DNA from 3 places in the Marinilactibacillus sp. Marseille-P9653 genome. Region 2 is predicted to be linked to each of the others. Evidence: a T-box and tRNA genes for the amino acid it is inferred to sense, from the RefSeq annotation. Region 2 holds a T-box; the other regions hold tRNA genes.

The links. The T-box of region 2 lies ahead of leuS (leucine--tRNA ligase). A T-box ahead of a tRNA ligase gene usually reads a tRNA of that ligase, here a tRNA-Leu.
Region 1: it has a tRNA-Leu gene. The T-box ahead of leuS (leucine--tRNA ligase) is inferred to sense a tRNA for this amino acid. The anticodon was not compared.
Region 3: it has a tRNA-Leu gene. The T-box ahead of leuS (leucine--tRNA ligase) is inferred to sense a tRNA for this amino acid. The anticodon was not compared.

What each region holds. Positions count from the first base shown of each region.
Region 1 is NZ_CAKAKH010000001.1:551-10,221, forward strand. It holds gene LG377_RS00005 (tetratricopeptide repeat protein) at 922-1,410, opposite strand; tRNA gene LG377_RS00010 (tRNA-Asn) at 1,746-1,818, opposite strand; rRNA gene rrf (5S ribosomal RNA) at 1,853-1,968, opposite strand; rRNA gene LG377_RS00020 (23S ribosomal RNA) at 2,078-4,993, opposite strand; rRNA gene LG377_RS00025 (16S ribosomal RNA) at 5,214-6,765, opposite strand; tRNA gene LG377_RS00030 (tRNA-Leu) at 7,107-7,190, opposite strand; tRNA gene LG377_RS00035 (tRNA-Cys) at 7,218-7,288, opposite strand; tRNA gene LG377_RS00040 (tRNA-Gln) at 7,315-7,387, opposite strand; tRNA gene LG377_RS00045 (tRNA-His) at 7,398-7,470, opposite strand; tRNA gene LG377_RS00050 (tRNA-Trp) at 7,491-7,561, opposite strand; tRNA gene LG377_RS00055 (tRNA-Tyr) at 7,567-7,647, opposite strand; tRNA gene LG377_RS00060 (tRNA-Phe) at 7,650-7,722, opposite strand; tRNA gene LG377_RS00065 (tRNA-Asp) at 7,739-7,811, opposite strand; tRNA gene LG377_RS00070 (tRNA-Met) at 7,833-7,905, opposite strand; tRNA gene LG377_RS00075 (tRNA-Ser) at 7,916-8,005, opposite strand; tRNA gene LG377_RS00080 (tRNA-Glu) at 8,036-8,107, opposite strand; tRNA gene LG377_RS00085 (tRNA-Ile) at 8,137-8,210, opposite strand; tRNA gene LG377_RS00090 (tRNA-Gly) at 8,220-8,290, opposite strand; tRNA gene LG377_RS00095 (tRNA-Asp) at 8,302-8,374, opposite strand; tRNA gene LG377_RS00100 (tRNA-Met) at 8,393-8,465, opposite strand; tRNA gene LG377_RS00105 (tRNA-Ile) at 8,487-8,560, opposite strand; tRNA gene LG377_RS00110 (tRNA-Met) at 8,581-8,654, opposite strand; tRNA gene LG377_RS00115 (tRNA-Pro) at 8,681-8,754, opposite strand; tRNA gene LG377_RS00120 (tRNA-Arg) at 8,779-8,852, opposite strand; tRNA gene LG377_RS00125 (tRNA-Leu) at 8,865-8,950, opposite strand; tRNA gene LG377_RS00130 (tRNA-Gly) at 8,999-9,070, opposite strand; tRNA gene LG377_RS00135 (tRNA-Thr) at 9,076-9,148, opposite strand; tRNA gene LG377_RS00140 (tRNA-Leu) at 9,170-9,251, opposite strand; tRNA gene LG377_RS00145 (tRNA-Lys) at 9,285-9,357, opposite strand; tRNA gene LG377_RS00150 (tRNA-Val) at 9,369-9,441, opposite strand; rRNA gene rrf (5S ribosomal RNA) at 9,465-9,580, opposite strand.
Region 2 is NZ_CAKAKH010000001.1:1,038,053-1,047,723, forward strand. It holds gene LG377_RS05220 (LysM peptidoglycan-binding domain-containing protein) at 1-3,409, shown strand, start outside; T-box leader at 3,510-3,731, shown strand; gene leuS (leucine--tRNA ligase) at 3,800-6,220, shown strand; gene LG377_RS05230 (polysaccharide biosynthesis protein) at 6,662-8,332, shown strand; gene LG377_RS05235 (pseudouridine synthase) at 8,386-9,102, shown strand; gene LG377_RS05240 (hypothetical protein) at 9,151-9,405, opposite strand; gene LG377_RS05245 (NAD(P)H-hydrate dehydratase) at 9,463-9,671, opposite strand, start outside.
Region 3 is NZ_CAKAKH010000001.1:913,086-922,756, forward strand. It holds rRNA gene LG377_RS04565 (16S ribosomal RNA) at 1-1,168, shown strand, start outside; rRNA gene LG377_RS04570 (23S ribosomal RNA) at 1,389-4,304, shown strand; rRNA gene rrf (5S ribosomal RNA) at 4,413-4,528, shown strand; tRNA gene LG377_RS04580 (tRNA-Val) at 4,551-4,623, shown strand; tRNA gene LG377_RS04585 (tRNA-Lys) at 4,631-4,703, shown strand; tRNA gene LG377_RS04590 (tRNA-Leu) at 4,739-4,820, shown strand; tRNA gene LG377_RS04595 (tRNA-Thr) at 4,842-4,914, shown strand; tRNA gene LG377_RS04600 (tRNA-Gly) at 4,920-4,991, shown strand; tRNA gene LG377_RS04605 (tRNA-Leu) at 5,069-5,154, shown strand; tRNA gene LG377_RS04610 (tRNA-Arg) at 5,167-5,240, shown strand; tRNA gene LG377_RS04615 (tRNA-Pro) at 5,254-5,327, shown strand; tRNA gene LG377_RS04620 (tRNA-Met) at 5,373-5,446, shown strand; tRNA gene LG377_RS04625 (tRNA-Ile) at 5,465-5,538, shown strand; tRNA gene LG377_RS04630 (tRNA-Met) at 5,558-5,630, shown strand; tRNA gene LG377_RS04635 (tRNA-Asp) at 5,647-5,719, shown strand; tRNA gene LG377_RS04640 (tRNA-Gly) at 5,731-5,801, shown strand; tRNA gene LG377_RS04645 (tRNA-Ile) at 5,811-5,884, shown strand; tRNA gene LG377_RS04650 (tRNA-Ser) at 5,905-5,992, shown strand; tRNA gene LG377_RS04655 (tRNA-Glu) at 6,013-6,084, shown strand; tRNA gene LG377_RS04660 (tRNA-Ser) at 6,115-6,204, shown strand; tRNA gene LG377_RS04665 (tRNA-Asp) at 6,225-6,297, shown strand; tRNA gene LG377_RS04670 (tRNA-Phe) at 6,309-6,381, shown strand; tRNA gene LG377_RS04675 (tRNA-Gly) at 6,395-6,465, shown strand; partial or broken gene LG377_RS04680 (ISL3 family transposase) at 6,636-7,949, opposite strand; gene LG377_RS12515 (GNAT family N-acetyltransferase) at 8,237-8,356, opposite strand; one part of gene LG377_RS04690 (IS3 family transposase) at 8,493-8,778, shown strand; one part of gene LG377_RS04690 (IS3 family transposase) at 8,778-9,671, shown strand, end outside.

The sequences.
Region 1 (9,671 bases), 1.0 Mb from region 2:
TGGTTTGTTTTCATCCGTTCTCTCAGTTGTGAATCGTTACAGATAACATGAAGAAAGTATCTTTTTTATTTTTGTATAAATCTAGCTCAACTTCTTTATGTATGTAGTGAACAATCCTTCTACCAATTATTAATTTTGTTTAGTCCCTTGTCGCTAACGTCGTTTGGCCATTGCCTAGTAGTACTTGGAACTTTGATTTAATTATTATTGAATCCTATGTATACAATCTTATACAGTAGAGAGTCATTAAGGATTCTATATAGTATTTTTTATCATCGCTCAGTCGTTCGCTCTCTACTTCAGGCAATACTTATTCAAATAAATCTTTTAATCCTCTTTTACATTTACTAGATAATCGAATTTTATTAATCAAAACGCCGATATCCAATGATACTGATTTCATATATCTTCATACTTAACTATATTACTGACAAAGAACTATTGATATTTATTATTATTCAACTGTTCTTCTTTTGGAAATTTCCTTTCTTAATGATTAGACTTATGCAGAAAACGCTAGTGTGATTTCTGTATAAGCTTAAACTTCGATTATCTCAGTATGATAACAGATTGCTATAGATTTGATATCTGATACTTCACTCTACAAATACAGAGTTGCTTGGCTAGTTTCGTATCTATTGTTTTATTCCTCTTACGCTAATCGCTTTACGCCTTCTTAACCATTAACCTATTCATTCTCAACTATGCTGGTTTACTGGTTGATGTTTACTTTGAGTACAAAATAGCACTTCCATAGACTTGGAAGCCACTTCGTATTTTACAAGGTTCATTAACCTACACCGCCAATTTACCAAGCAACCCTTAAGTTACGTTAGTCTCTGACTTGGTTAACTCTTTTAAAAAGTTGACTGCTTTTTGAGTAGACCTAATCAACTCTCTATCTCCTTTTTGCTCCCTTATTTAAAATGCCTCTAAGAAGCAACTCTCTGCCTCATCAAACCCTGTCATTTCCATAAGACACTTTCCTTTATGCTGTTGTACGAAATCGACATAGTTCTCTATATTATCAGACTGACTTCTTTCTAATGCCTGATTAAAATTATTCAGTGCACCTTGATGGTCATCACTATATTTCAAAGCTTCTCCCAGCCTTATTAGTGAAACTATTTCTTTTGAGGTATCCTGACACTCCCTAGCATACTGAAGGCAAAAGGTAAGATAGTGAATTGCCTTTTTTGTTTCTCCATTTATCCTATATAAATTTCCAAGGGCACCTTTAATAAAATACTCATCCTGTCTATTTAAAGAACCTTTCAAGAATCCAATTAACTGTTCACTACACTGCTGTACTATATTTGTATCTCGTGTCTTCTCACGAAGCAAATGATAAGTGTCAAAGTAAACAGTTTTATTAAAATTTGAAAGGACATTTTTAACGCTTGTTAGCATTTCACTTCCCCTTAATCTCTTGACTTGGTATATCAATTCTTTTATTATCTATTCCTTATCTTTCTATAAAAAAACTGGTTGGTATTCGGTAAATATTAATGATGTTAGTGCATCATACGATTTCAATATTGATCATAAATTTCCTCCATAGTCTTTTTATTGGTATATTTTCTTTGTGATGATGAATAGCGCTTAATAACTAAAACTAGTTAGATCTATCATAATTACATTAATAAAATTACTTTTACCTTCTAAGTTTAACAAATTAACCGCAAAAAAGAGGCCTGATAATCGAGTAATCAGGCCTCTGCTCTCTAAATATAGGTACAAAAAAACTCCGCAAGCAGGGCTCGAACCTGCGACAACGCGATTAACAGTCGCGCGCTCTACCAACTGAGCTATTGCGGAATCAAAAAATGGTATTAGATAAAAAAAAAGAACTGCACGGCAACGTCCTGCTTTCACAAGGGGAAACCCCTCACTATCCTCGGCGCTGGGAAGCTTAACGGCTGTGTTCGGAATGGGAACAGGTGGATCCTTCCCGCCATCATTACCGCACAATGACTCTTTTTCTTTTTATAAGAGAACGTTGTTCTCTGAAAACTAGATAGTTGAATGCTTGCAAACATGTTTTGACGCAACACCCTCATACTCTTAACCCCGTTTTGTGGTTAAGTCCTCGATCGATTAGTACTGGTCCGCTCCATACATCACTGTACTTCCACTTCCAGCCTATCTACCTGATCATCTTTCAGGGATCTTACTTCCTTAAAGGAATGGGAAATCTCATCTTGAAGGGGGCTTCACGCTTAGATGCTTTCAGCGTTTATCCCGTCCACACATAGCTACCCAGCGATGCCTTTGGCAAGACAACTGGTACACCAGCGGTGTGTCCATCCCGGTCCTCTCGTACTAAGGATAGCTCTTCTCAAATTTCCAACGCCCGCGACGGATAGGGACCGAACTGTCTCACGACGTTCTGAACCCAGCTCGCGTGCCGCTTTAATGGGCGAACAGCCCAACCCTTGGGACCGACTACAGCCCCAGGATGCGACGAGCCGACATCGAGGTGCCAAACCTCCCCGTCGATGTGAACTCTTGGGGGAGATAAGCCTGTTATCCCCAGGGTAGCTTTTATCCGTTGAGCGATGGCCCTTCCATACGGAACCACCGGATCACTAAGCCCGACTTTCGTCCCTGCTCGACTTGTAGGTCTCGCAGTCAAGCTCCCTTTTGCCTTTACACTCTGCGAATGATTTCCAACCATTCTGAGGGAACCTTTGGGCGCCTCCGTTACTCTTTAGGAGGCGACCGCCCCAGTCAAACTGCCCATCTGACACTGTCTCCCAACCGGATTACGGTTGCGGGTTAGAGTGGCCATACAGCGAGGGTAGTATCCCACCATTGCCTCCACCAAAACTGGCGTTCTGGCTTCATTGGCTCCTACCTATCCTGTACAAGCTGTACAGACACTCAATATCAAACTACAGTAAAGCTCCATGGGGTCTTTCCGTCCTGTCGCGGGTAACCTGCATCTTCACAGGTACTATAATTTCACCGAGTCTCTCGTTGAGACAGTGCCCAAATCGTTACACCTTTCGTGCGGGTCGGAACTTACCCGACAAGGAATTTCGCTACCTTAGGACCGTTATAGTTACGGCCGCCGTTTACTGGGGCTTCAATTCAAAGCTTCGCCGAAGCTAACCTTTCCTCTTAACCTTCCAGCACCGGGCAGGTGTCAGCCCCTATACATCTTCTTTCGAATTAGCAGAGACCTGTGTTTTTGGTAAACAGTCGCTTGGGCCTATTCACTGCGGCTGACCAGATGGTCAGCACCCCTTCTCCCGAAGTTACGGGGTCATTTTGCCGAGTTCCTTAACGAGAGTTCTCTCGATCACCTTAGGATTCTCTCCTCGACTACCTGTGTCGGTTTGCGGTACGGGCAGCCTACTTCTAACTAGAAGCTTTTCTTGACAGTGTGACATCAGATACTTCGGTACTATAATTTCCCTCCCCATCACAACTTGTCCGTATAGATATAAGCATTTGACTCATATCAAGACTTATTGCTTGGGCGCGCATATCCAACAGCGCGCTTATCTTAGCCTTCTGCGTCCCTCCATTGTTCAAACAAAGCAGACTGGTACAGGAATCTCTACCTGTTGTCCATCGCCTACGCCTATCGGCCTCGGCTTAGGTCCCGACTAACCCTGGGAGGACGAGCCTTCCCCAGGAAACCTTAGTCATTCGGTGCACGGGATTCTCACCCGTGTTTCGCTACTCATACCGGCATTCTCACTTCTAAGCGCTCCACAAGTCCTCACGATCTTGCTTCAATGCCCTTAGAACGCTCTCCTACCATAGAACCATAAGGTTCTATCCGTGGTTTCGGTATCTTGTTTAGCCCCGGTAAATTTTCGGCGCAGGACCACTCGACTAGTGAGCTATTACGCACTCTTTAAATGATGGCTGCTTCTAAGCCAACATCCTAGTTGTCTGAGCAGTCCCACATCCTTTTCCACTTAACAAGAATTTTGGGACCTTAACCGACGGTCTGGGCTGTTTCCCTTTCCACTACGGATCTTATCACTCGCAGTGTGACTCCCGGATCTACATACAGTGGCATTCGGAGTTTATCAGGATTCGGTAACCCGATAAGGGCCCCTAGTCCAAACAGTCGCTCTACCTCCACGATGCACTATCCGAGGCTAGCCCTAAAGCTATTTCGGAGAGAACCAGCTATCTCCAAGTTCGATTGGAATTTCTCCGCTACCCACACCTCATCCCCGCACTTTTCAACGTACGTGGGTTCGGGCCTCCAGTGCATTTCACTGCACCTTCACCCTGGACATGGGTAGGTCACTTGGTTTCGGGTCGACGACGGCATACTAAACGCCCTATTCAGACTCGCTTTCGCTGCGGCTCCACCTCTTCGGCTTAACCTTGCATGACATCGTCACTCGCCGGTCCATTCTACAAAAGGTACGCCATCACCCGTAAAAGGGCTTTGACTACTTGTAAGCACACGGTTTCAGGTGCTGTTTCACTCCCCTTCCGGGGTTCTTTTCACCTTTCCCTCACGGTACTGGTTCACTATCGGTCACTAGGAAGTATTTAGGCTTGGGAGATGGTCCTCCCGGATTCCGACGGAATTTCTCGTGTTCCGCCGTACTCAGGATACCAGCTAGGTAAGATCAGATGTCGTATACGGGGCTTTCACCCTGTCTCGCGAACCATTCCAGGTTCTTCTACTATCTTTACTCGTCCATATCGCCGGTCCTACAACCCCAAAGAGCAAGCTCTTTGGTTTGGCCTCTTCCCGTTTCGCTCGCCGCTACTCAGGGAATCGCATTTGCTTTCTCTTCCTGCAGGTACTTAGATGTTTCAGTTCCCCACGTCTACCTTCTTCTCAGCTATGTATTCACTGAAAAGATATCACCCTATGACTGGTGATGGGTTCCCCCATTCGGAAATCTTTGGATCAAAGCTCACTTACAGCTCCCCAAAGCATATCGGTGTTCGTCCCGTCCTTCGTCGGCTCCTAGTGCCAAGGCATCCACCGTGCGCCCTTGTTCACTTAACCTTGCGGTTAAGAGTATGATATTAATTAGCGATGAGAGTTCTATTCAAGGAACAAAACTTTCTCAATTTGTTAATCTCGGTGTTGTTTCTTAACATGTTTGTTATTAATTCAACTATCCAGTTTTCAAAGAACAAAGTATAGAAGGAATAAATCCTTCAAAACTAAACAAAGTAAAGTAACCTGTGCAAGGTTCCGTTTGCCCTTAAGGCAATATCCTTAGAAAGGAGGTGATCCAGCCGCACCTTCCGATACGGCTACCTTGTTACGACTTCACCCCAATCATCCATCCCACCTTCGGCGGCTGGCTCCCCTAAGGGTTACCCTACCGACTTCGGGTGTTACGGACTTTCGTGGTGTGACGGGCGGTGTGTACAAGACCCGGGAACGTATTCACCGCGGCGTTCTGATCCGCGATTACTAGCGATTCCAGCTTCATGCAGGCGAGTTGCAGCCTACAATCCGAACTGAGAATGGCTTTAAGAGATTAGCTCAACCTTGCGGTCTGGCGACTCGTTGTACCATCCATTGTAGCACGTGTGTAGCCCAAGTCATAAGGGGCATGATGATTTGACGTCATCCCCGCCTTCCTCCGGTTTATCACCGGCAGTCTCGCTAGAGTGCCCAACTGAATGCTGGCAACTAACAATAGGGGTTGCGCTCGTTACGGGACTTAACCCAACATCTCACGACACGAGCTGACGACAACCATGCACCACCTGTCACTCTGTCCCCGAAGGGAAAGCTCTATCTCTAGAGTGTTCAGAGGATGTCAAGACTTGGTAAGGTTCTTCGCGTTGCTTCGAATTAAACCACATGCTCCACCGCTTGTGCGGGTCCCCGTCAATTCCTTTGAGTTTCAGCCTTGCGGCCGTACTCCCCAGGCGGAGTGCTTAATGCGTTAGCTCCAGCACTGAAGGGCGGAAACACTCCAACACTTAGCACTCATCGTTTACGGCGTGGACTACCAGGGTATCTAATCCTGTTCGCTCCCCACGCTTTCGAGCCTCAGCGTCAATTACAGACCAGAAAGTCGCCTTCGCCACTGGTGTTCCTCCATATATCTACGCATTTCACCGCTACACATGGAATTCCACTTTCCTCTTCTGCATTCAAGTCTTCCAGTTTCCAATGACATTCCACGGTTGAGCCGTGGGCTTTCACATCAGACTTAAAAGACCGCCTGCGCTCGCTTTACGCCCAATAAATCCGGACAACGCTTGTCACCTACGTATTACCGCGGCTGCTGGCACGTAGTTAGCCGTGACTTTCTGGTTAGATACCGTCAAGGTCGGGGCAGTTACTACCCGACTTATTCTTCTCTAACAACAGAGCTTTACGATCCGAAGACCTTCTTCACTCACGCGGTATTGCTCCATCAGGTTTTCACCCATTGTGGAAGATTCCCTACTGCTGCCTCCCGTAGGAGTCTGGGCCGTGTCTCAGTCCCAGTGTGGCCGATCACCCTCTCAGGTCGGCTACGTATCAAAGCCTTGGTAAGCCATTACCTTACCAACTAGCTAATACGCCGCGGGTCCATCCATAAGTGGCAGCCGAAGCCACCTTTCATCTAAGAGACAGGCGTCTCAAAGACCTATGCGGTATTAGCATCCGTTTCCGAATGTTATCCCCCTCTTATGGGCAGGTTACCCACGTGTTACTCACCCGTTCGCCACTAATCCATTCTCTGCAAGCAGAGAATTTCATCGTTCGACTTGCATGTATTAGGCATACCGCCAGCGTTCGTCCTGAGCCAGGATCAAACTCTCGTTTTAAGTGTTTGACTTGCTCATTGATTAAAAATTGTGAATGAACCTTGTTCATTCGTTTAGTTGTCTTGATTCATAAATGAATCGAAGACCCCTGCACATTTGGTTGTTTTTACTTTGTTCAGTTTTCAAAGATCTACTCTTTATTGTTTCGTGTTATGTCGTTGCCGCTTTAACAGCAACTCATATATCATACCATGTTGTTGTTTTGATGTCAACAACTTTTTTAAAAGTTGTTTTTGATCAAGTTACTCGATCAAGTTGATATCTTTAACAGCAACCTATATATCATATCACGCTGCTACATTAGTGTCAACAGCTTTTTGAAAAAGTATTTGCTTTTTCAATACCGGCGGCCGGAGTCGAACCGGCACGCCCTAACGGGCACTGGATTTTGAGTCCAGCGCGTCTACCAATTCCGCCACGCCGGCCTGTTAAGTCTATTTAACTGTCAGACAAGGCGGTAACCGGATTTGAACCGGTGATGAAGGTTTTGCAGACCTCTGCCTTACCACTTGGCTATACCGCCATACAATTTATTCATTTGGTATGAAACTGGGCTACCAGGATTCGAACCTGGGGAATGACGGGATCAAAACCCGCTGCCTTACCGCTTGGCTATAGCCCAAAAATCAAAGGGCGACTGATGGGGATCGAACCCACGAATGCCGAGACCACAACCCGGTGCGTTAACCACTTCGCCACAATCGCCATAATATTTAATTGAACCACAGGGGTAGTAGGAATCGAACCCACATTGATGGTTTTGGAGACCATAGTTCTACCGTTAAACTATACCCCTAAAAATGGAGGGAGTAGGATTCGAACCTACGAACCCGAAGGAGCGGATTTACAGTCCGCCGCGTTTAGCCACTTCGCTATCCCTCCAATGGCGCAGGACAGAGTCGAACTGCCGACACACGGAGCTTCAATCCGTTGCTCTACCAACTGAGCTACTGCGCCTTGGAAAATGTTACTACGGTCCCGACGGGATTCGAACCCGCGATCTCCTGCGTGACAGGCAGGCGTGATAACCGCTACACTACGGGACCATATAATTATTCAATTTTGAATTGCGGGGACAGGACTCGAACCTGCGACCTCCGGGTTATGAGCCCGACGAGCTGCCAACTGCTCTACCCCGCGATCATTTAAAAGGAGGATGTGGGATTCGAACCCACGCGCGTTTTTACACACCTGACGGTTTTCAAGACCGTTCCCTTAAGCCGGACTTGGGTAATCCTCCAGTAAATCTATAGTAGCAGTCTCCTGCTAATGACCCCTACGGGATTCGAACCCGTGTTACCGCCGTGAAAGGGCGGTGTCTTAACCGCTTGACCAAGGGGCCGGTTAAGTGACTTTATTAATATGAAACAATGGGCCTAAGTGGACTCGAACCACCGACCTCACGCTTATCAGGCGTGCGCTCTAACCAGCTGAGCTATAGGCCCCAAACAAAAAGCGGGTGACGAGAATCGAACTCGCGACGACAGCTTGGAAGGCTGTGGTTTTACCACTAAACTACACCCGCATAAAGTTGAACGGTCCCGACGGGATTCGAACCCGCGATCTCCTGCGTGACAGGCAGGCGTGATAACCGCTACACTACGGGACCAAGTTAATTTTGTTTGGATTGCGGGGACAGGACTCGAACCTGTGACCTCCGGGTTATGAGCCCGACGAGCTGCCAACTGCTCTACCCCGCGATAATATCGAACGATTGAAAATGGACCTTGCAGGATTCGAACCTGCGACCGGACGGTTATGAGCCGTCTGCTCTAACCAACTGAGCTAAAGGTCCAATTTTCTGAAAAACAATGATAGCGGCGGAGGGAGTCGAACCCACGACCTCACGGGTATGAACCGTACGCTCTAGCCAGCTGAGCTACACCGCCATTATAAAATGGCTCTTTTAGAAAAATCGGGAAGACAGGATTCGAACCTGCGACCCCTTGGTCCCAAACCAAGTGCTCTACCAAGCTGAGCTACTTCCCGTACTTTACTTTTTCCTTTCGGAAATGCACCCTAGAGGAGTCGAACCTCTAACCGCCTGATTCGTAGTCAGGTACTCTATCCAATTGAGCTAAGGGTGCGAGTATTTCAAATGCCGAGGGCCGGAATCGAACCGGCACGGTGAAAACTCACCGCAGGATTTTAAGTCCTGTGCGTCTACCAGTTCCGCCACCCCGGCAATTACTGTTAAGACTAAGTAAATATTCATTCGCTTTATCTATAACCAAGCGAAAGACGGGATTCGAACCCGCGACCCCCACCTTGGCAAGGTGATGTTCTACCACTGAACTACTTTCGCTGAAATGCCGGCTAAAGGATTTGAACCCTCGACCTACTGATTACAAATCAGTTGCTCTACCAACTGAGCTAAGCCGGCTTGAATCTTTTAAATGAACTATGCGGATGGAGGGACTTGAACCCCCACGCCGTGAAGCGCTAGATCCTAAATCTAGTGCGTCTGCCAATTCCGCCACATCCGCGCTGTTCTATTTAGCTTGCACATCACTATGCAATGAGCCGTGCAGGGTTCGAACCTGCGACCCTCTGATTAAAAGTCAGATGCTCTACCGACTGAGCTAACGGCTCCGAAAAAATTATGGAGGTTAACGGGCTCGAACCGCTGACCCTCTGCTTGTAAGGCAGATGCTCTCCCAACTGAGCTAAACCTCCAATAATACAATCAAACGATTGCTGCATAACGACGTCCTGCTTTCACAAGGAGAAACCCCTCACTATCCTCGGCGCTGAGAAGCTTAACTTCTGTGTTCGAAATGGAAACAGGTGGATCCTTCTCGCCATAACCGCTATACAGTTTTCGTGCTGGCGCTAAAAGAAATAATCAATTAGCAGCAACTCTTATATAATACAATGGGATTATATCTTTGTCAATCATTTTAATA
Region 2 (9,671 bases):
AACCGAATCTGTTGAAACAACAGAAAACATAGTAGAAGACACTGTCGTCGAAAGTATAGAAGTTACAGAACCTGAAATAAATGAAAGTGCTAAAGAAGAAACTGAAGATGTCATTGTAGAAGAAGTTTCCGCTTCAATTGAGAATAAAACAGCAGAAATAGCTGTTATTGAGTCAAGTGAAAAAGGAACTGTAGAGTCTACAGTTGAAACAGAAGCATTAAATGAAACGGTTCAAGAAGAAGTAGAAGAATCCCAAGAATTTGAAACACCTGTTACTGAGGTCGAAGAATCGATTGAAGAAACAGAAAAAATTGAAGTAGTTGTACCTGAAGAAGAAGTGAAACCAGAAACAAAACCAGCTGAAGAAAAGCCAGCTCCTAAACCAGCTGAAACAAAACCGACTCCAGCTCCGGCAGAAAAACCTGTTGTAGAAACGAAGCCTGAGCCAAAACCAGAAGTGAAACCAACTCCAACCGTTACTAAGCCGGAAGTTAAAGCAATTGTTCATACAGTTAAATCTGGGGACACATTAAACAAAATAGCAAAATCTTATAATACAACTGTCAACAACTTAGTTGCTTTAAACAAAATTTCTAATCCTAATAATATAAAGATTGGACAGAAGATTGCGATTAACCAAGCGGGTGTCAGTTCTACTCCTGCATCTTCAAATGGGTCAGCAACAAGCACTGGTAATTTGAGTCAAGCGAAAACAACTTCTGAATTTATCAATCAAATTGCTGGTCACGCTCAAAGAATAGCTAAAGAAAATGGGATCTATGCTTCAATCATGATTGCTCAAGCAAGTCTAGAGTCTGGTTATGGTAAAAGTACTTTATCATCTCCGCCAAATCATAACTTATTCGGAATCAAAGGCTCTTATAACGGACAATCTGTTGCGATGCGTACAAAAGAGTACTATTCTAGTACAGGCTGGATCACGATAACAGATAATTTCAAAAAATATCCTAGCTATGCAGAATCTCTTGAAGATAATGCTAGATTAATCAGAAATGGTACAGGATGGAACAGTGAATTCTATTCTGGAGCATGGATTGAAAGAACCAACTCCTATAAAGATGCTTCTGCTTGGCTGCAAGGTCGTTATGCAACGGATCCTAGTTATGCGAACAAGTTGAATAATATTATTAGCTTATATGATCTTACTCGTTTTGACGGAAATTGGACAGGACCAGTAGAAACAGGTAATGGCGGTTCAAGTACTGTTAAACCAGTTCAACCAACAACACCAACAACAGGTAACAATACTAGCGGTCAACACACAGTCGTTAGGGGAGAAACTTTAACGTCTATTGCTAGAAAATACAATACAACGGTAGCTGCGATTAAATTAGCGAACAATTTAAAGAGTGACTTGATTTTTGTGAACCAGAAATTATCTGTTTCCGGAGCGACATCTGGGGGATCTTCAAACAATGGATCAACCACGCCAGCACCAACTCCAGGTAACAGTCAACAAACCGGTTCATCAAGTTATACAGTTGTTAGAGGGGATACGTTGACTTCTATTGCTAGAAGACATAACACATCCGTTTCTTCCATTAAATCTTTGAACAACTTGAAGAGTGACTTGATCTTTGTGAATCAAAAACTGGCTCTATCTGGGTCAACTTCAAATAGTGGGTCAGTGACACCAGCACCGATCCCTGGAAGTAACCAACAGACTGGTTCATCAAGTTATACAGTTGTTAATGGAGATACATTAACGTCTATCGCTAGAAGACACAATATATCTATTTCATCTATTAAATCACTGAACAATCTTAAAAGTGATTTGATCTTTGTAAACCAGAAGTTAACACTTTCAGGAACATCACAAAGTGGATCGACAACACCAGCATCAAACACAGGAAATAGTCAACAAACAGGTTCGTCAAATTATACAGTGGTTAGTGGAGACACATTGACTTCTATCGCTAGAAGATTCAATACAAACGTGTCGTCGATCAAGTCATTGAACAATCTTAAAAGTGATTTGATTTTTGTAAACCAGAAATTGGTCTTAGCTGGAATGTCAACAGGATCAGTTTCTAACCCGGTATCTCCTACGACACCTACTGTATCTAATTACACAGTGGTTAGTGGAGACACGTTAACATCAATCGCTAGACGTTTTGGTACATCAGTATCTGCTATCAAATCAGCAAATAATTTGAAAAGCGATGCAATCTTTGTAAATCAGACATTGGCTTTAAATGGCCAAAATGCGGGTAGTTCAACTACTCCAGTCGTCAATAACGGAAGTTCTCAAGGAACAACGACTTCAAGCTACACTGTAGTAAGTGGAGATACGTTGACGTCCATTGCAAGAAGGTTTAATACAACAGTGAATGCTATCAAATCACTTAATAACCTGGAAACAGATCAAATTCTTGTGAATCAAAAGTTAACAGTTTCTGGTAAAGCGTCAAGCACGCCGGTAACGAACAGTCCGAGCGTTTCTGCACCTACTGAGACTGTTAAATCAACTTATACGGTTGTTGCAGGGGACACGTTGTCTGGAATCGCTAGAAAGTTCAATACTTCGGTTTCTACAATTAAATCATTGAATGATTTAAATAAGGATACAATCTATGTGAACCAAAAATTAACAATCAATGGATCTAAAGCACCAGTTGCGCCTACACCAGTCGTTATTGCTCCTGTAGCACCTAAGCCAGTCTTAGGACAATATAGTGTGGTTGGTGGAGATACGTTAACTAAAATCGCGCGTCAATTCAATACTTCTGTGAATCAATTGATGCAAGACAATAACTTATCATCTAGTAATATCTTTGTCGGTCAGACATTGAACGTTGCTGGGGCTAAAGTAACACCTAAACCAGTAATACCAGCACCAGTTACGCCTAAGCCGGTTAACGAACAGACAAGTAGTATCGTTGTCTCTGCTGGAGACACATTGTCCGCTCTAGCTGCTAAATATGGAACGACTGTAGCACAGATCAAAGCAACAAATAGACTAGAATCTGATAATATCTTTGTTGGTCAAGTACTTGCTATACCAGCAGGAAGAACACAGACGGTATCGACTCCTGTAGTCTCGAAACCTGTGTCTCAACCAACACAAGTTGTTTCTAATCAGTACGTTGTTCAATCAGGAGATTCACTATACAAAATTGCGCTTCAATTCAATACAAGTGTTGCACAGATCAAAGAGTGGAATAACTTAACGAATGATACAATCTTTGTGAATCAGCGTTTATCTGTTCAATCTACTGAAAAAGTAGTTGAACAAAAAGCACCTGTAACTAAGAGTGGATATGTCGTTGAAAAAGGCGATACACTTTCTGGAATCGCACTTAAATTCAATACAACTATTCAACAATTAAAAGAGAAAAATGCACTAGATTCTGATGTTATTTACGTAAACCAGAACCTATCTGTATAAATTTTAAAGCAGTAGATCGGCAATACCGACTACTGCTTTTTCTTTTTTTCGGTCAAATAGCTATTGCGACAAGGCAAGGGTTTTGATAAGATATAGACTAATAACTACTTTGAACAGGAATAGTAGGTTTTTCCTTTTTGATAGAGAGCACATGGTTGGTGGAAATGTGTACAGAGGTAAACTGAACTCGCCTGGAAGTTGTTCGAGTGAACGGAGTCTAACAGGATTCTATTAATTCGATCCGTAAATCTGCGTTAAAGATTTGAGACTGCAAAATTTGCAGTGAATATTAGGTGGTACCGCGAATTGATTTGCCCTATAAATTATACAATTGTATAGTTTATAGGGCTTTTTTAATAGCAATTATTCGAAAAAAAGGGGCGTAATGTAATGTCATTCAATCATAAATCAATGGAACCAAAGTGGCAAAAGTATTGGCAAGACAATCATTCTTTTAAAGTAACGGAAGATGAGGACAAAGAGAACTTTTATGCATTAGATATGTTTCCTTATCCTTCTGGACAAGGACTGCATGTAGGACACCCAGAAGGGTATACAGCTACAGACATCATCTCGCGTATGAAACGCGCACAGGGATACAATGTTTTGCACCCGATGGGATGGGATGCTTTTGGACTTCCTGCTGAGCAGTACGCGCTTGATACAGGAAATGATCCGGCGGAATTCACTGAGAAAAATATTCAGACATTTAAACGTCAAATCAACGCTCTTGGATTCAGTTATGACTGGGAGCGAGAAATCAATACGACTGATCCTGAGTATTATAAGTGGACGCAGTGGATCTTTATTAAGTTGTATGAAAAAGGACTGGCTTACGAAGCAGAAGTGGCGGTTAACTGGTGCCCGGCTTTGGGGACGGTTCTGGCGAATGAAGAAGTCATTGATGGGAAGTCAGAGCGCGGTGGACATCCGGTTTACCGTAAGCCAATGAAACAGTGGATGCTAAAAATCACGGCTTATGCGGACCGTCTTTTGGAAGATCTTGAAGAAGTTGACTGGCCTGAACACATCAAGGATATGCAACGAAACTGGATCGGTAAATCTGAAGGCGCGAATGTGACGTTTAAGGTGAAAGATTCAGAACTTGATTTCACTGTGTTTACGACTCGTCCTGATACTTTGTTTGGTGCTACGTATGCAGTGCTTGCTCCTGAGTCTGATTTGATCCAACAGATTGTTTCAGAAGATCAGAAAGAAACTGTCGAAGCATATATTAAGGATGTTAGCATCAAGTCAGATCTAGAAAGAACGGATTTGAACAAAGATAAATCAGGTGTATTTACTGGAGCTTATGCTGTGAATCCGGTCAATGGTGAAGAGCTTCCGATTTGGATTGCAGATTACGTTCTAGCTTCTTACGGTACAGGCGCAATTATGGCGGTTCCTGCACATGACGAACGTGACTTTGAGTTTGCTCAAAAATATGACTTGAAGATTATTCCGGTTCTTGAAGGTGGTAATGTGGACGAAGCTGCTTATACAGAAGATGGAAAACATATCAACTCAGATTTCTTGGATGGAATGAACAAAGAAGAAGCGATTTCAAGTATGATTGAATATCTAGAAAAAGAACAAGTTGGCGAGAAAAAGATCACTTACCGTTTGCGTGACTGGTTGTTTGCTCGTCAAAGATATTGGGGAGAACCCATTCCTGTTATTCACTGGGAAGATGGTACGACGACGACTGTTTCAGAATCAGATCTACCAATTGAATTGCCAAAAACAGATAAGATTCAGCCTTCTGGTACTGGGGAGTCTCCTCTAGCGGTTATTGAAGACTGGGTGAACGTAGTGGATCCTGAAACCGGCTTGAAAGGTAAAAGAGATACGAACACAATGCCACAGTGGGCAGGTAGTTCGTGGTACTTCTTGAGATTTATTGATCCGAAAAACACAGAACAGTTAGCTGATCCAGAAAAATTGAAAAAATGGCTACCAGTAGATCTTTATATCGGTGGTGCAGAGCATGCGGTTCTTCACTTGTTGTATGCGCGTTTCTGGCATAAATTCCTTTACGATCTTGATATTGTTCCAACAAAAGAACCGTTTCAACGTCTGTACAATCAAGGAATGATTCTTGGTGCTAATAACGAAAAAATGTCTAAATCCAAAGGGAATGTTGTTAATCCTGACGATGTCGTTGAAGAATTTGGAGCAGATACATTACGCGTTTATGAAATGTTCATGGGTCCACTGGATGCTGCTATCGCTTGGAGCACAGATGGCCTTGAAGGATCTCGCAAATTCCTTGACCGTGTTTGGAGATTGCTCGTTGATGAAGAAGACAAACTAAGAGACCGCATTACAACAATCAACGATGGGTCACTAGACGTGGTCTATCATCAGACAGTCAAAAAGGTCACACAGGACTTTGAAAATCTACAATTCAATACAGGGATTTCTCAGTTGATGGTCTTTGTAAATGCGGCCTATAAAGCAGAAGGACTACCGATTGATTACATTAAAGGATTCCTTAAAATGCTTGCCCCTGTTGCGCCGCATCTTGGAGAAGAGCTATGGAGCCGCATTAGTCAAACGGGTGAAAGTATTTCGTATGAAGCTTGGCCAACTTACGATGAAGCCAAACTGGTTACGGATGAAGTAGAAGTTGTCTTCCAAGTTAATGGTAAAATCAGAGGAAAAGCAACGGCCTCTAAAGACATTTCAAAAGATGATCTTGAAAAACTGGCATTGGAAAATGATAATATTAAAGAAAACCTAGAAGGTAAGACAGTCCGTAAAGTGATTGTAGTACCAGGTAAACTCGTTAATATCGTTGCTCCAAATTAGATCTATCGGTTTAGTTTGATTTTTGATTAAAGAGGAACTCAAGGGGGATGCAGCATTTCTCTTGAGTTTCTTTTTTGGTTTTTAATGGATGCGTAAAAAAAGCTCAATATTAAGAATCGTTTCGAACGTATTGAGACTTTGCGTTCGAAATACGACGTAAATTGCCTTTTTTTCAAATGTATCCAAAAGAAACTCATGCAACTCATGAAAAGTAAAAAAAGAAGCTCCGAAATCATCATTATGTCTAAAGAATTAAGTTTTTTGTAAATGCTCGTTTTTATGATAGAACAAGATTGCAACAGGTGGCGTAAACCAGTAGAATAGAGTCTAGTTGGAAAAGGGGCCTTACGGTGCTCCTTTTTCTATGGAATTTTTTTATTCAATAAAACAGTAAGAGAATCATTCAGTATTTTTACTTATCGAAAGAAGGTTTCTTTAAATATGGACAACCAAGCCTCAACAAACGTGATAAAGAAAGAAATGTCTGACGACCAAAAAATGGTCAGTGGATCCGCTTGGATGACTGCATCCAGTATGGTTTCAAGAGTCCTTGGAATTATTTATATTATTCCATGGATGGCGTGGATGGGTGGAGGCGGAGAAGCCGATGCTGCAAATGCGCTCTTTCAGATCGGATACAATCCATATGCATTCTTTCTAGCCTTGGCAACAGCTGGTGTACCCTCTGCGATATCAAAGCAAATCAGCCACTATAATGCGATTGGCGAATATGAAATATCTAAATCAATTTACAAGCAAGGTTTGAAACTAATGATTTTTACGGGAGTCGTTTCCGCTGTTGCGCTTTATGTACTAGCACCAGCGCTTGCAAGTACAAGTCCAACGGCAGATGCTGAAGATGCTGTAATTGTTATGCGTGCTTTAGTCCCAGCTTTACTCATTATTCCTGCCCAAAGTGTTACTAGAGGCTTTCTACAGGGGCATAATACAATGGCTGGGCCTGCGATTTCTCAAATCATTGAACAGTTTGCCCGTATTTTATTTATGCTGGCTTCTGCTTATGCAATCACTCAAGTTTTAGGCGGTTCCAATGTAACAGCGGTATCTTATTCGACATTTGCTGCATTTATAGGAGCCATCTTCTCCTTAATCTATCTAGCTTGGAAGATTAAGCGAATCGATACAGCTTTTAATCATGAACCAGAAGACAGCGTAAATGAAGTAAAGGTATCTCCAAAATCTTTGTTAGTGGAAATTGTTAAAACCTCTATTCCATTTATTATTATCGCAACCGGAATTACACTTTTTCAACAAATCGACCAGAATACGTACAAACCGATTATGGAAATGTTCTCAAATATGGATTCTGACACGATTCAAGCAACGTACGGTGTCACACAAGCAAATGCGCATAAATTGATTATGATTCTGACTTCATTTGGTACAGCTTTATCGATTACAACAGTTCCATTAATCAGTAACCTTATGGCTAAAAGTAATGTCAAAGAAGTGAGTAAGCAATTTTCAAAAGGCGTTCAATTACTCTTTTTCGCTATGTTCCCGGCTGCTGTGGGAATGGCAGTTGTTGCTGAACCGCTTTATAATGTTTTTTTCCGACCTAGTGCATTAGGAACATCCATTACCCAAGTCTCTGCTTATATGGCTATCTTTATTGCTTTGTACGCAGTGCTTGGGAACATGCTTCAAGCAGCTAACCAGACTAGACCCGCTATTTGGGCATTAGTTATCGGTTTTGTTGTGAAGATTGTTACGCAACCCTTATTTGTCGGAGTACTTGGACTTAACGCTTTCGGTATGCTGTATTCCACAATTGCTGGTTTTGGAATAACGTGTTTCCTAATGATGCGTATTATGCATAAAGCGACGCATTACTCTATACCTTTGTTGTTTAGACGCTCAGCTTTGATTATGATTTTATCTCTTATTATGGGGGCATTTACGATGCTGACCAAAATAGGATTAGGAACAGTATTGAATTTCGAAAGTAAAACTCAAGCTGGACTATCCTTACCGGTTATGGCTGCTGTAGGAATCGTTGTTTATGGATATTTAGTTTTGAAAACAAGACTAGCTGATCGTCTGATTGGTGCACAAGCTGCTCGAGTAAGAAATAAACTCAAAATCAATTAGACTTTCTTTTTAATTTAGAGAAATATCAGATACACTAGATACGAGGTGACAAAATGAGAATCGATAAGTTATTAGCCCATAGTGGCTTAGGAACAAGAAGAGAAGTTAAAAGTTTACTGAAATCATCGATTATTGAAATTAACGGTGTTATCGTAAAAGATCCAAAGACACAAGTTGATCCTGATACGGATACAGTCATGATTGGCGGAGAAGAGCTCGATTATCAAGAGTTCGTCTACTTTATGTTGAATAAACCGGCAGGTGTGATCAGTGCTACAGAAGATGATATGCATGATACGGTTTTAGATTTACTGCAGCCCAGTGATATCGTACAAGAACCGCATCCAGTGGGTAGATTGGATATCGACACAGAAGGCTTGCTGTTGCTCACAAACGATGGCACACTGACGCATAAACTACTTTCTCCCAAACGACACGTGGACAAAAAGTATTTTGCTGAGATAGAAGGTATCGTTACGGAATCAGATGTCTTGGAATTTAAAAAAGGAATTACACTATCTGACGACTATGTAACGATGCCCGCAAAACTTTCGATTTTATCAGTGGATGAAGCGGAACACACTTCTAAGGTTGAAGTCACGATTCAAGAAGGTAAGTTTCATCAAGTTAAAAGAATGTTTCATGCAGTTGGTAAAGATGTGCTTTATCTCAAGAGACTTTCAATGGGATCATTAGAATTGGATCCTCAGTTAGAACTTGGTGCATATAGAGAATGTACAAAAGAAGAAATTGCACAATTGAAAAACTAATACAAAAAATAGCCAGTATCGACTGATCATAATCGATACTGGCTATTTTTATGAAACAAAGAAAAGTGAAGCAATACCGGACAAGATATAAAAGGCGCTGATCCACATCAACGTTATAAGGCGAGCCTGGTCTTTCTTATAACGCGCTTCATTGCCGTCATCATCTAGACGTGGTCCGGCTCCAAACGCGAATAGGATAATGACAGCCATCCCCAGAATATAAAGGATAGCCAAATTGTAATACATCATCATAAATCCTAAAACGAAGACACCTATACAAATCAGAAAAAGTTTTTTATTCATTGAAATCGACCTCTTTCTATCATTCTATTCCAGTATAGCGAAGAAAAAGGTAAAAAACTAGATTGATTTTGTGTATTTCTTCATGAGTTTAGGAATTTCATCAATGATGAGAGTTGGTAAGGTGACATAATAAGTTTCAGATAACTGATTTGCAATCTGGCTGTGCATAAAGACAGCAGAAAGAATACCTTCTTTACGCGTTTTGAATTGGGCTGTAAAACTACCAATCATTCCTGCGAGCGTATCACCCATACCTCCAGTAGCCA
Region 3 (9,671 bases), 120 kb from region 2:
GGTGAAAACCTGATGGAGCAATACCGCGTGAGTGAAGAAGGTCTTCGGATCGTAAAGCTCTGTTGTTAGAGAAGAATAAGTCGGGTAGTAACTGCCCCGACCTTGACGGTATCTAACCAGAAAGTCACGGCTAACTACGTGCCAGCAGCCGCGGTAATACGTAGGTGACAAGCGTTGTCCGGATTTATTGGGCGTAAAGCGAGCGCAGGCGGTCTTTTAAGTCTGATGTGAAAGCCCACGGCTCAACCGTGGAAGGTCATTGGAAACTGGAAGACTTGAATGCAGAAGAGGAAAGTGGAATTCCATGTGTAGCGGTGAAATGCGTAGATATATGGAGGAACACCAGTGGCGAAGGCGACTTTCTGGTCTGTAATTGACGCTGAGGCTCGAAAGCGTGGGGAGCGAACAGGATTAGATACCCTGGTAGTCCACGCCGTAAACGATGAGTGCTAAGTGTTGGAGGGTTTCCGCCCTTCAGTGCTGGAGCTAACGCATTAAGCACTCCGCCTGGGGAGTACGGCCGCAAGGCTGAAACTCAAAGGAATTGACGGGGACCCGCACAAGCGGTGGAGCATGTGGTTTAATTCGAAGCAACGCGAAGAACCTTACCAAGTCTTGACATCCTCTGAACACTCTAGAGATAGAGCTTTCCCTTCGGGGACAGAGTGACAGGTGGTGCATGGTTGTCGTCAGCTCGTGTCGTGAGATGTTGGGTTAAGTCCCGTAACGAGCGCAACCCCTATTGTTAGTTGCCAGCATTCAGTTGGGCACTCTAGCGAGACTGCCGGTGATAAACCGGAGGAAGGCGGGGATGACGTCAAATCATCATGCCCCTTATGACTTGGGCTACACACGTGCTACAATGGATGGTACAACGAGTCGCCAGACCGCAAGGTTGAGCTAATCTCTTAAAGCCATTCTCAGTTCGGATTGTAGGCTGCAACTCGCCTGCATGAAGCTGGAATCGCTAGTAATCGCGGATCAGAACGCCGCGGTGAATACGTTCCCGGGTCTTGTACACACCGCCCGTCACACCACGAAAGTCCGTAACACCCGAAGTCGGTAGGGTAACCCTTAGGGGAGCCAGCCGCCGAAGGTGGGATGGATGATTGGGGTGAAGTCGTAACAAGGTAGCCGTATCGGAAGGTGCGGCTGGATCACCTCCTTTCTAAGGATATTGCCTTAAGGGCAAACGGAACCTTGCACAGGTTACTTTACTTTGTTTAGTTTTGAAGGATTTATTCCTTCTATACTTTGTTCTTTGAAAACTGGATAGTTGAATTAATAACAAACATGTTAAGAAACAACACCGAGATTAACAAATTGAGAAAGTTTTGTTCCTTGAATAGAACTCTCATCGCTAATTAATATCATACTCTTAACCGCAAGGTTAAGTGAACAAGGGCGCACGGTGGATGCCTTGGCACTAGGAGCCGACGAAGGACGGGACGAACACCGATATGCTTTGGGGAGCTGTAAGTGAGCTTTGATCCAAAGATTTCCGAATGGGGGAACCCATCACCAGTCATAGGGTGATATCTTTTCAGTGAATACATAGCTGAGAAGAAGGTAGACGTGGGGAACTGAAACATCTAAGTACCTGCAGGAAGAGAAAGCAAATGCGATTCCCTGAGTAGCGGCGAGCGAAACGGGAAGAGGCCAAACCAAAGAGCTTGCTCTTTGGGGTTGTAGGACCGGCGATATGGACGAGTAAAGATAGTAGAAGAACCTGGAATGGTTCGCGAGACAGGGTGAAAGCCCCGTATACGACATCTGATCTTACCTAGCTGGTATCCTGAGTACGGCGGAACACGAGAAATTCCGTCGGAATCCGGGAGGACCATCTCCCAAGCCTAAATACTTCCTAGTGACCGATAGTGAACCAGTACCGTGAGGGAAAGGTGAAAAGAACCCCGGAAGGGGAGTGAAACAGCACCTGAAACCGTGTGCTTACAAGTAGTCAAAGCCCTTTTACGGGTGATGGCGTACCTTTTGTAGAATGGACCGGCGAGTGACGATGTCATGCAAGGTTAAGCCGAAGAGGTGGAGCCGCAGCGAAAGCGAGTCTGAATAGGGCGTTTAGTATGCCGTCGTCGACCCGAAACCAAGTGACCTACCCATGTCCAGGGTGAAGGTGCAGTGAAATGCACTGGAGGCCCGAACCCACGTACGTTGAAAAGTGCGGGGATGAGGTGTGGGTAGCGGAGAAATTCCAATCGAACTTGGAGATAGCTGGTTCTCTCCGAAATAGCTTTAGGGCTAGCCTCGGATAGTGCATCGTGGAGGTAGAGCGACTGTTTGGACTAGGGGCCCTTATCGGGTTACCGAATCCTGATAAACTCCGAATGCCACTGTATGTAGATCCGGGAGTCACACTGCGAGTGATAAGATCCGTAGTGGAAAGGGAAACAGCCCAGACCGTCGGTTAAGGTCCCAAAATTCTTGTTAAGTGGAAAAGGATGTGGGACTGCTCAGACAACTAGGATGTTGGCTTAGAAGCAGCCATCATTTAAAGAGTGCGTAATAGCTCACTAGTCGAGTGGTCCTGCGCCGAAAATTTACCGGGGCTAAACAAGATACCGAAACCACGGATAGAACCTTATGGTTCTATGGTAGGAGAGCGTTCTAAGGGCATTGAAGCAAGATCGTGAGGACTTGTGGAGCGCTTAGAAGTGAGAATGCCGGTATGAGTAGCGAAACACGGGTGAGAATCCCGTGCACCGAATGACTAAGGTTTCCTGGGGAAGGCTCGTCCTCCCAGGGTTAGTCGGGACCTAAGCCGAGGCCGATAGGCGTAGGCGATGGACAACAGGTAGAGATTCCTGTACCAGTCTGCTTTGTTTGAACAATGGAGGGACGCAGAAGGCTAAGATAAGCGCGCTGTTGGATATGCGCGCCCAAGCAATAAGTCTTGATATGAGTCAAATGCTTATATCTATACGGACAAGTTGTGATGGGGAGGGAAATTATAGTACCGAAGTATCTGATGTCACACTGTCAAGAAAAGCTTCTAGTTAGAAGTAGGCTGCCCGTACCGCAAACCGACACAGGTAGTCGAGGAGAGAATCCTAAGGTGATCGAGAGAACTCTCGTTAAGGAACTCGGCAAAATGACCCCGTAACTTCGGGAGAAGGGGTGCTGACCATCTGGTCAGCCGCAGTGAATAGGCCCAAGCGACTGTTTACCAAAAACACAGGTCTCTGCTAATTCGAAAGAAGATGTATAGGGGCTGACACCTGCCCGGTGCTGGAAGGTTAAGAGGAAAGGTTAGCTTCGGCGAAGCTTTGAATTGAAGCCCCAGTAAACGGCGGCCGTAACTATAACGGTCCTAAGGTAGCGAAATTCCTTGTCGGGTAAGTTCCGACCCGCACGAAAGGTGTAACGATTTGGGCACTGTCTCAACGAGAGACTCGGTGAAATTATAGTACCTGTGAAGATGCAGGTTACCCGCGACAGGACGGAAAGACCCCATGGAGCTTTACTGTAGTTTGATATTGAGTGTCTGTACAGCTTGTACAGGATAGGTAGGAGCCAATGAAGCCAGAACGCCAGTTTTGGTGGAGGCAATGGTGGGATACTACCCTCGCTGTATGGCCACTCTAACCCGCAACCGTAATCCGGTTGGGAGACAGTGTCAGATGGGCAGTTTGACTGGGGCGGTCGCCTCCTAAAGAGTAACGGAGGCGCCCAAAGGTTCCCTCAGAATGGTTGGAAATCATTCGCAGAGTGTAAAGGCAAAAGGGAGCTTGACTGCGAGACCTACAAGTCGAGCAGGGACGAAAGTCGGGCTTAGTGATCCGGTGGTTCCGTATGGAAGGGCCATCGCTCAACGGATAAAAGCTACCCTGGGGATAACAGGCTTATCTCCCCCAAGAGTTCACATCGACGGGGAGGTTTGGCACCTCGATGTCGGCTCGTCGCATCCTGGGGCTGTAGTCGGTCCCAAGGGTTGGGCTGTTCGCCCATTAAAGCGGCACGCGAGCTGGGTTCAGAACGTCGTGAGACAGTTCGGTCCCTATCCGTCGCGGGCGTTGGAAATTTGAGAAGAGCTATCCTTAGTACGAGAGGACCGGGATGGACACACCGCTGGTGTACCAGTTGTCTTGCCAAAGGCATCGCTGGGTAGCTATGTGTGGACGGGATAAACGCTGAAAGCATCTAAGCGTGAAGCCCCCTTCAAGATGAGATTTCCCATTCCTTTAAGGAAGTAAGATCCCTGAAAGATGATCAGGTAGATAGGCTGGAAGTGGAAGTACAGTGATGTATGGAGCGGACCAGTACTAATCGATCGAGGACTTAACCACAAAACGGGGTTAAGAGTATGAGGGTGTTGCGTCAAAACATGTTTGCAAGAATTCAACTATCTAGTTTTCAGAGAACAACGTTCTCTTATAAAAAGAAAAGAGTCATTGTGCGGTAATGATGGCGGGAAGGATCCACCTGTTCCCATTCCGAACACAGCCGTTAAGCTTCCCAGCGCCGAGGATAGTGAGGGGTTTCCCCTTGTGAAAGCAGGACGTTGCCGTGCAAGCTCTTGATTTTTTATTTTTGGAGGTTTAGCTCAGTTGGGAGAGCATCTGCCTTACAAGCAGAGGGTCAGCGGTTCGAGCCCGTTAACCTCCATTTTTTTGAGCCGTTAGCTCAGTCGGTAGAGCATCTGACTTTTAATCAGAGGGTCGCAGGTTCGAACCCTGCACGGCTCATTACACAGTAATGTGTAATGATAAATATCTTAAACGCGGATGTGGCGGAATTGGCAGACGCACTAGATTTAGGATCTAGCGCTTCACGGCGTGGGGGTTCAAGTCCCTCCATCCGCATGTTTATATTTATATTATTGTGCCGGCTTAGCTCAGTTGGTAGAGCAACTGATTTGTAATCAGTAGGTCGAGGGTTCAAATCCTTTAGCCGGCATTTCAGCGAAAGTAGTTCAGTGGTAGAACATCACCTTGCCAAGGTGGGGGTCGCGGGTTCGAATCCCGTCTTTCGCTTGATCGACTTTCAATCAGAAGTTGATAATTTAATAGACAAATTTGTCTTCTACAAAGCTTATTATGCCCTATCATTAGCCGGGGTGGCGGAATTGGTAGACGCACAGGACTTAAAATCCTGCGGTGAGTATTCACCGTGCCGGTTCGACTCCGGCCCTCGGCACTTAACTTAATAGCACCCTTAGCTCAATTGGATAGAGTACCTGACTACGAATCAGGCGGTTAGAGGTTCGACTCCTCTAGGGTGCATTTTTAAAGCATACGGGAAGTAGCTCAGCTTGGTAGAGCACTTGGTTTGGGACCAAGGGGTCGCAGGTTCGAATCCTGTCTTCCCGATTTCTTATGAAGAAAACGCCGTATTGCTTTCTTACATAGGACGATGGCGGTGTAGCTCAGCTGGCTAGAGCGTACGGTTCATACCCGTGAGGTCGTGGGTTCGACTCCCTCCGCCGCTATATCTAATTATAGTAAGCGGACCTTTAGCTCAGTTGGTTAGAGCAGACGGCTCATAACCGTCCGGTCGCAGGTTCGAGTCCTGCAAGGTCCATTAATACATTTTTTATTATCGCGGGGTAGAGCAGTTGGCAGCTCGTCGGGCTCATAACCCGGAGGTCACAGGTTCGAGTCCTGTCCCCGCAATTGAAACAAAGAGCATGGTCCCGTAGTGTAGCGGTTATCACGCCTGCCTGTCACGCAGGAGATCGCGGGTTCGAATCCCGTCGGGACCGTTCAACATTATGCGGGTGTAGTTTAGTGGTAAAACCACAGCCTTCCAAGCTGTCGTCGCGAGTTCGATTCTCGTCACCCGCTTTTTGTTTGGGGCCTATAGCTCAGCTGGTTAGAGCGCACGCCTGATAAGCGTGAGGTCGGTGGTTCGAGTCCACTTAGGCCCATTCGTATCATTTATTGATATGGGGAAGTACTCAAGTGGCTGAAGAGGCGCCCCTGCTAAGGGTGTAGGTCGTTTACGCGGCGCGAGGGTTCAAATCCCTCCTTCTCCGTTTTTATTTTTTTATTGCAAGGCCCCTTGGTCAAGCGGTTAAGACACCGCCCTTTCACGGCGGTAACACGGGTTCGAATCCCGTAGGGGTCATTAGCAGGAAACTGCTACTATAGATTTACTGGAGGATTACCCAAGTCCGGCTTAAGGGAACGGTCTTGAAAACCGTCAGGTGTGTAAAAACGCGCGTGGGTTCGAATCCCACATCCTCCTTACCAAATTAAGAACGATCTGGTCCCGTAGTGTAGCGGTTATCACGCCTGCCTGTCACGCAGGAGATCGCGGGTTCGAATCCCGTCGGGACCGTTTGTTGTTTTGGCGCAGTAGCTCAGTTGGTAGAGCAACGGATTGAAGCTCCGTGTGTCGGCAGTTCGACTCTGTCCTGCGCCATTTTTTTTGCGTTGCGGGTGTAGTTTAGTGGTAAAACCACAGCCTTCCAAGCTGTCGTCGCGAGTTCGATTCTCGTCACCCGCTTCATATAAAAAGCGATTCATCTTAAATGATGAATCGCTTTTTTTGTACTCAATGATTTACTACTCGAATGATATATTCTAGTGGAAGCTATTAAAGGTTCTACGTCAAATGACGTTGGTGAAGAATTTAGATAATCAAGAATGATCTCAGGAAGAGATTGCACGGCTAGCTTACGCTACTGTGCAGTCTCTTCCTTTTTCTATTATTCGATGTTTAAATCTAATTGGTTTTAAATTGAAATGTAGGATAATACGATTTTTATAGTGAATAAAGTTCTTGTAGCCATAGGCTACCCGGTTTAATACTTTGATCTTGTTATTGATTCCCTCTATCTTTCCGTTGTTATAAGGGTAAATAAAGGTGTTTTGGATATGAGTGAAATGAGTTCTTAGCGTCTTTAAACTAGTTTTCATGTATCCAGATAGTTCAGGAGAAGCAGGTTGATCTAAAATAGCTCTTAACTGCTTTGAGTCATTCTCTTCAACGGACTTGAGAACAGCTTGGTAGACCCTATACGTTTCTTTCAGTTCTGGATCATAAGCCAACATCTCTGAAACAATTGCGGCTTCCAAACGTTGCCCAAACAGCGGAAACTATTGATAAACGGTATAAGATAATTCAGACTCTTTCTTCAGAAGTTTTTTCCAGAATCGTTTTAATCGTCTGTATTTCTTTTGATCTTCTCCATTAGAGGTTCGAAGTCGATTCATGACTTTTACGCGTGTCTTGTTCATGGATCGATTCACGAGCTGAACGATATGAAATCGATCGATAATGATATCAGCGTTCGGAAACAGTTCAGGTAAGAAGCTGACGTAACTGGCATTCATATCTGTCGTAATAGTTTTAACCTGATTTCTTTGCTTTTGACTATATCGAGAATAGAAGTGATCTTTGTTTGTTCGTGTATCTCTACTTGGTAGAATATCTAATATCGTACCTGTCACAACATCGATATACTCAAAAGCCATTTGGCCTTCACCATACTTGAATTCATCCACTGACAAGTTCTCAGGCAATGAATGATAGTAAGGTCGATAATACTTCACTTGTTCATTGATGATTCTTTGAATGGTTGTGGCAGAGACAGTCGTCTCTTCAGACAAGCTCTTGATTGAACGTGCGTCAGCTGACTTCGTCAGTATTTCTGCTTTGATGAAGTTAGAAATAAAGCACTGCTCTTTTACAATGGGTGTTTCGGCAGTAAACGTTGATCCACAAGATTTACATTTGAACCGCTGCTTTTTCACTCTGAGATAGGTCGGATAAATACCAGACATCGGAAAAGTGATTCTAGAGGTCTGAGTCCCATTTTTATAGATAGAGAAGTTTTTGTTTGGCACCTGACATTTTTTACATTCCGTAGGAGTATAAGTCAGTGTACAGTCTATAAATTTGCATTTCTTTTGTTTATGTAGGCCATAAGAAACGCAGTTATTTTTAAAGACTATATTTTTGTCTTGAATATCTAGTACTTTTTGCATATCATTTGAAGTAGGCAAGTGAGTTCCCCCTATAGATGTTTGGTTTTAGGCGACTATCATTCTACAGGAGAACTCACTTGTTTTCTATTTTTTTAGAAAAAAATGACGCTAGTGATTTCTCACCAACGTCATATATTATAGAACCCTATTAAACTACTTTGTTAAAGGCTTTACGTAACAGATAATTCTAGCGGATTCTTTGAATCCTGAATTCGTGTGAAAAAAATGCTCTCAGTGTTCTTGAAGGAACAATCACTTGCAAATTCAGTGCATCCTTGTTGAAAGGCTCACTGTTCACAGTGTTCTAGTAATACTTGAGCTATCTTATGTCTTCTGTAATACGGTTCTACATAAATACCTTCTAAATATCCTACTGGAGATGTGTTTGTGCCTTCCACGTAAGTCATGTCTTAAAGAAGTCTGCGCATAACCGATAGCTTTATCATCCATATAGTAAAGGTAAGCAGTGGATAGGTTACACTCAGTTGGACAGAAAAGATAAGGTGTGTATACTAAACACAACATACACAGGAGGAATCTATCATGTCTACTCGTCGTCCACGTCGAACTTATACAGAAGAATTTAAGAAACAAATTGTTGATTTACACAAAGCAGGAAAATCAAGAAAAGAAATCATAGAAGAATATGATCTTACAGGATCGGCTTTTGACAAATGGGTACGTCAACATAGTCAAACCGGTTCATTCAAAGAAAGAGATAACTTAACACCTGAACAGAAAGAATTGAAAGAATTAAGGAAAGCAAATACCCAGCTTAAGATGGAAAATGATATTTTAAAGCAAGCGGCGCTGATATTCGGGCGAAAGTCGAAGTAATCAAACGCAACAAACATAACTATTCTATATCAGCGATGTGCCGTGCCCTTAAGATCAGTAGAGGATCTTATTATTACGAAGTAATAAAGAAAGAAAGTGACGCAGAACTCGAACAAGCGATTATTGAAGAGTTTGCCAAAAGCAAAAACAATTATGGCACGCGTAAACTGAAGAAAAGATTGAAGAAGCGTGCGTTTATCGTATCTCGTCGGAGAATTGGACACATTATGAAAAAGTTTCATCTGGTGTCCAAGTATGATAGACCATCATACAAACCACAAAAGAGTGGAGTCAATCAAGCGAAGATTGAAAACGCATTGAACCGTGAGTTCAATCCGAAAGAGCCGATGAAAGCTATCGTCACGGACTTGACCTATGTCAAAGTTGCCAATAAGTGGTTCTATGTTTGTTTTATTTTAGACTTGTTTAACCGCGAGATCATCGGGTATTCTGCTGGTCCCAATAAGACAGCTGACTTAGTCCTGCAGGCTCTCGCTACAGTTAAGGGTGATTTACATACGGTCAACGTGTTCCATACTGACCGGGGAAAAGAATTCGACAACCATACTATTGATGAGTTACTGGATACCTTTGATATTGTGCGCTCGTTAAGTAGAAAAGGGAATCCTTACGACAATGCCGTAGCGGAGTCCACGTATAAATCATTTAAGTTTGAATTTGTCTACGACAACACATTCCATACACTCTATGAACTGCAGGTCCAACTTATGGACTACGTCCATTGGTGGAATCATTTTCGCCCACATGGATCATTGGACTACGAATCTCCTATCGATTATCGAAAAGATTGGGAACAGGAACAGTCTGAAATGGAAGTCTGCAAATCCGTTGTTCCCCAGCTGGTCGAAACTAGCCTCTCATTCA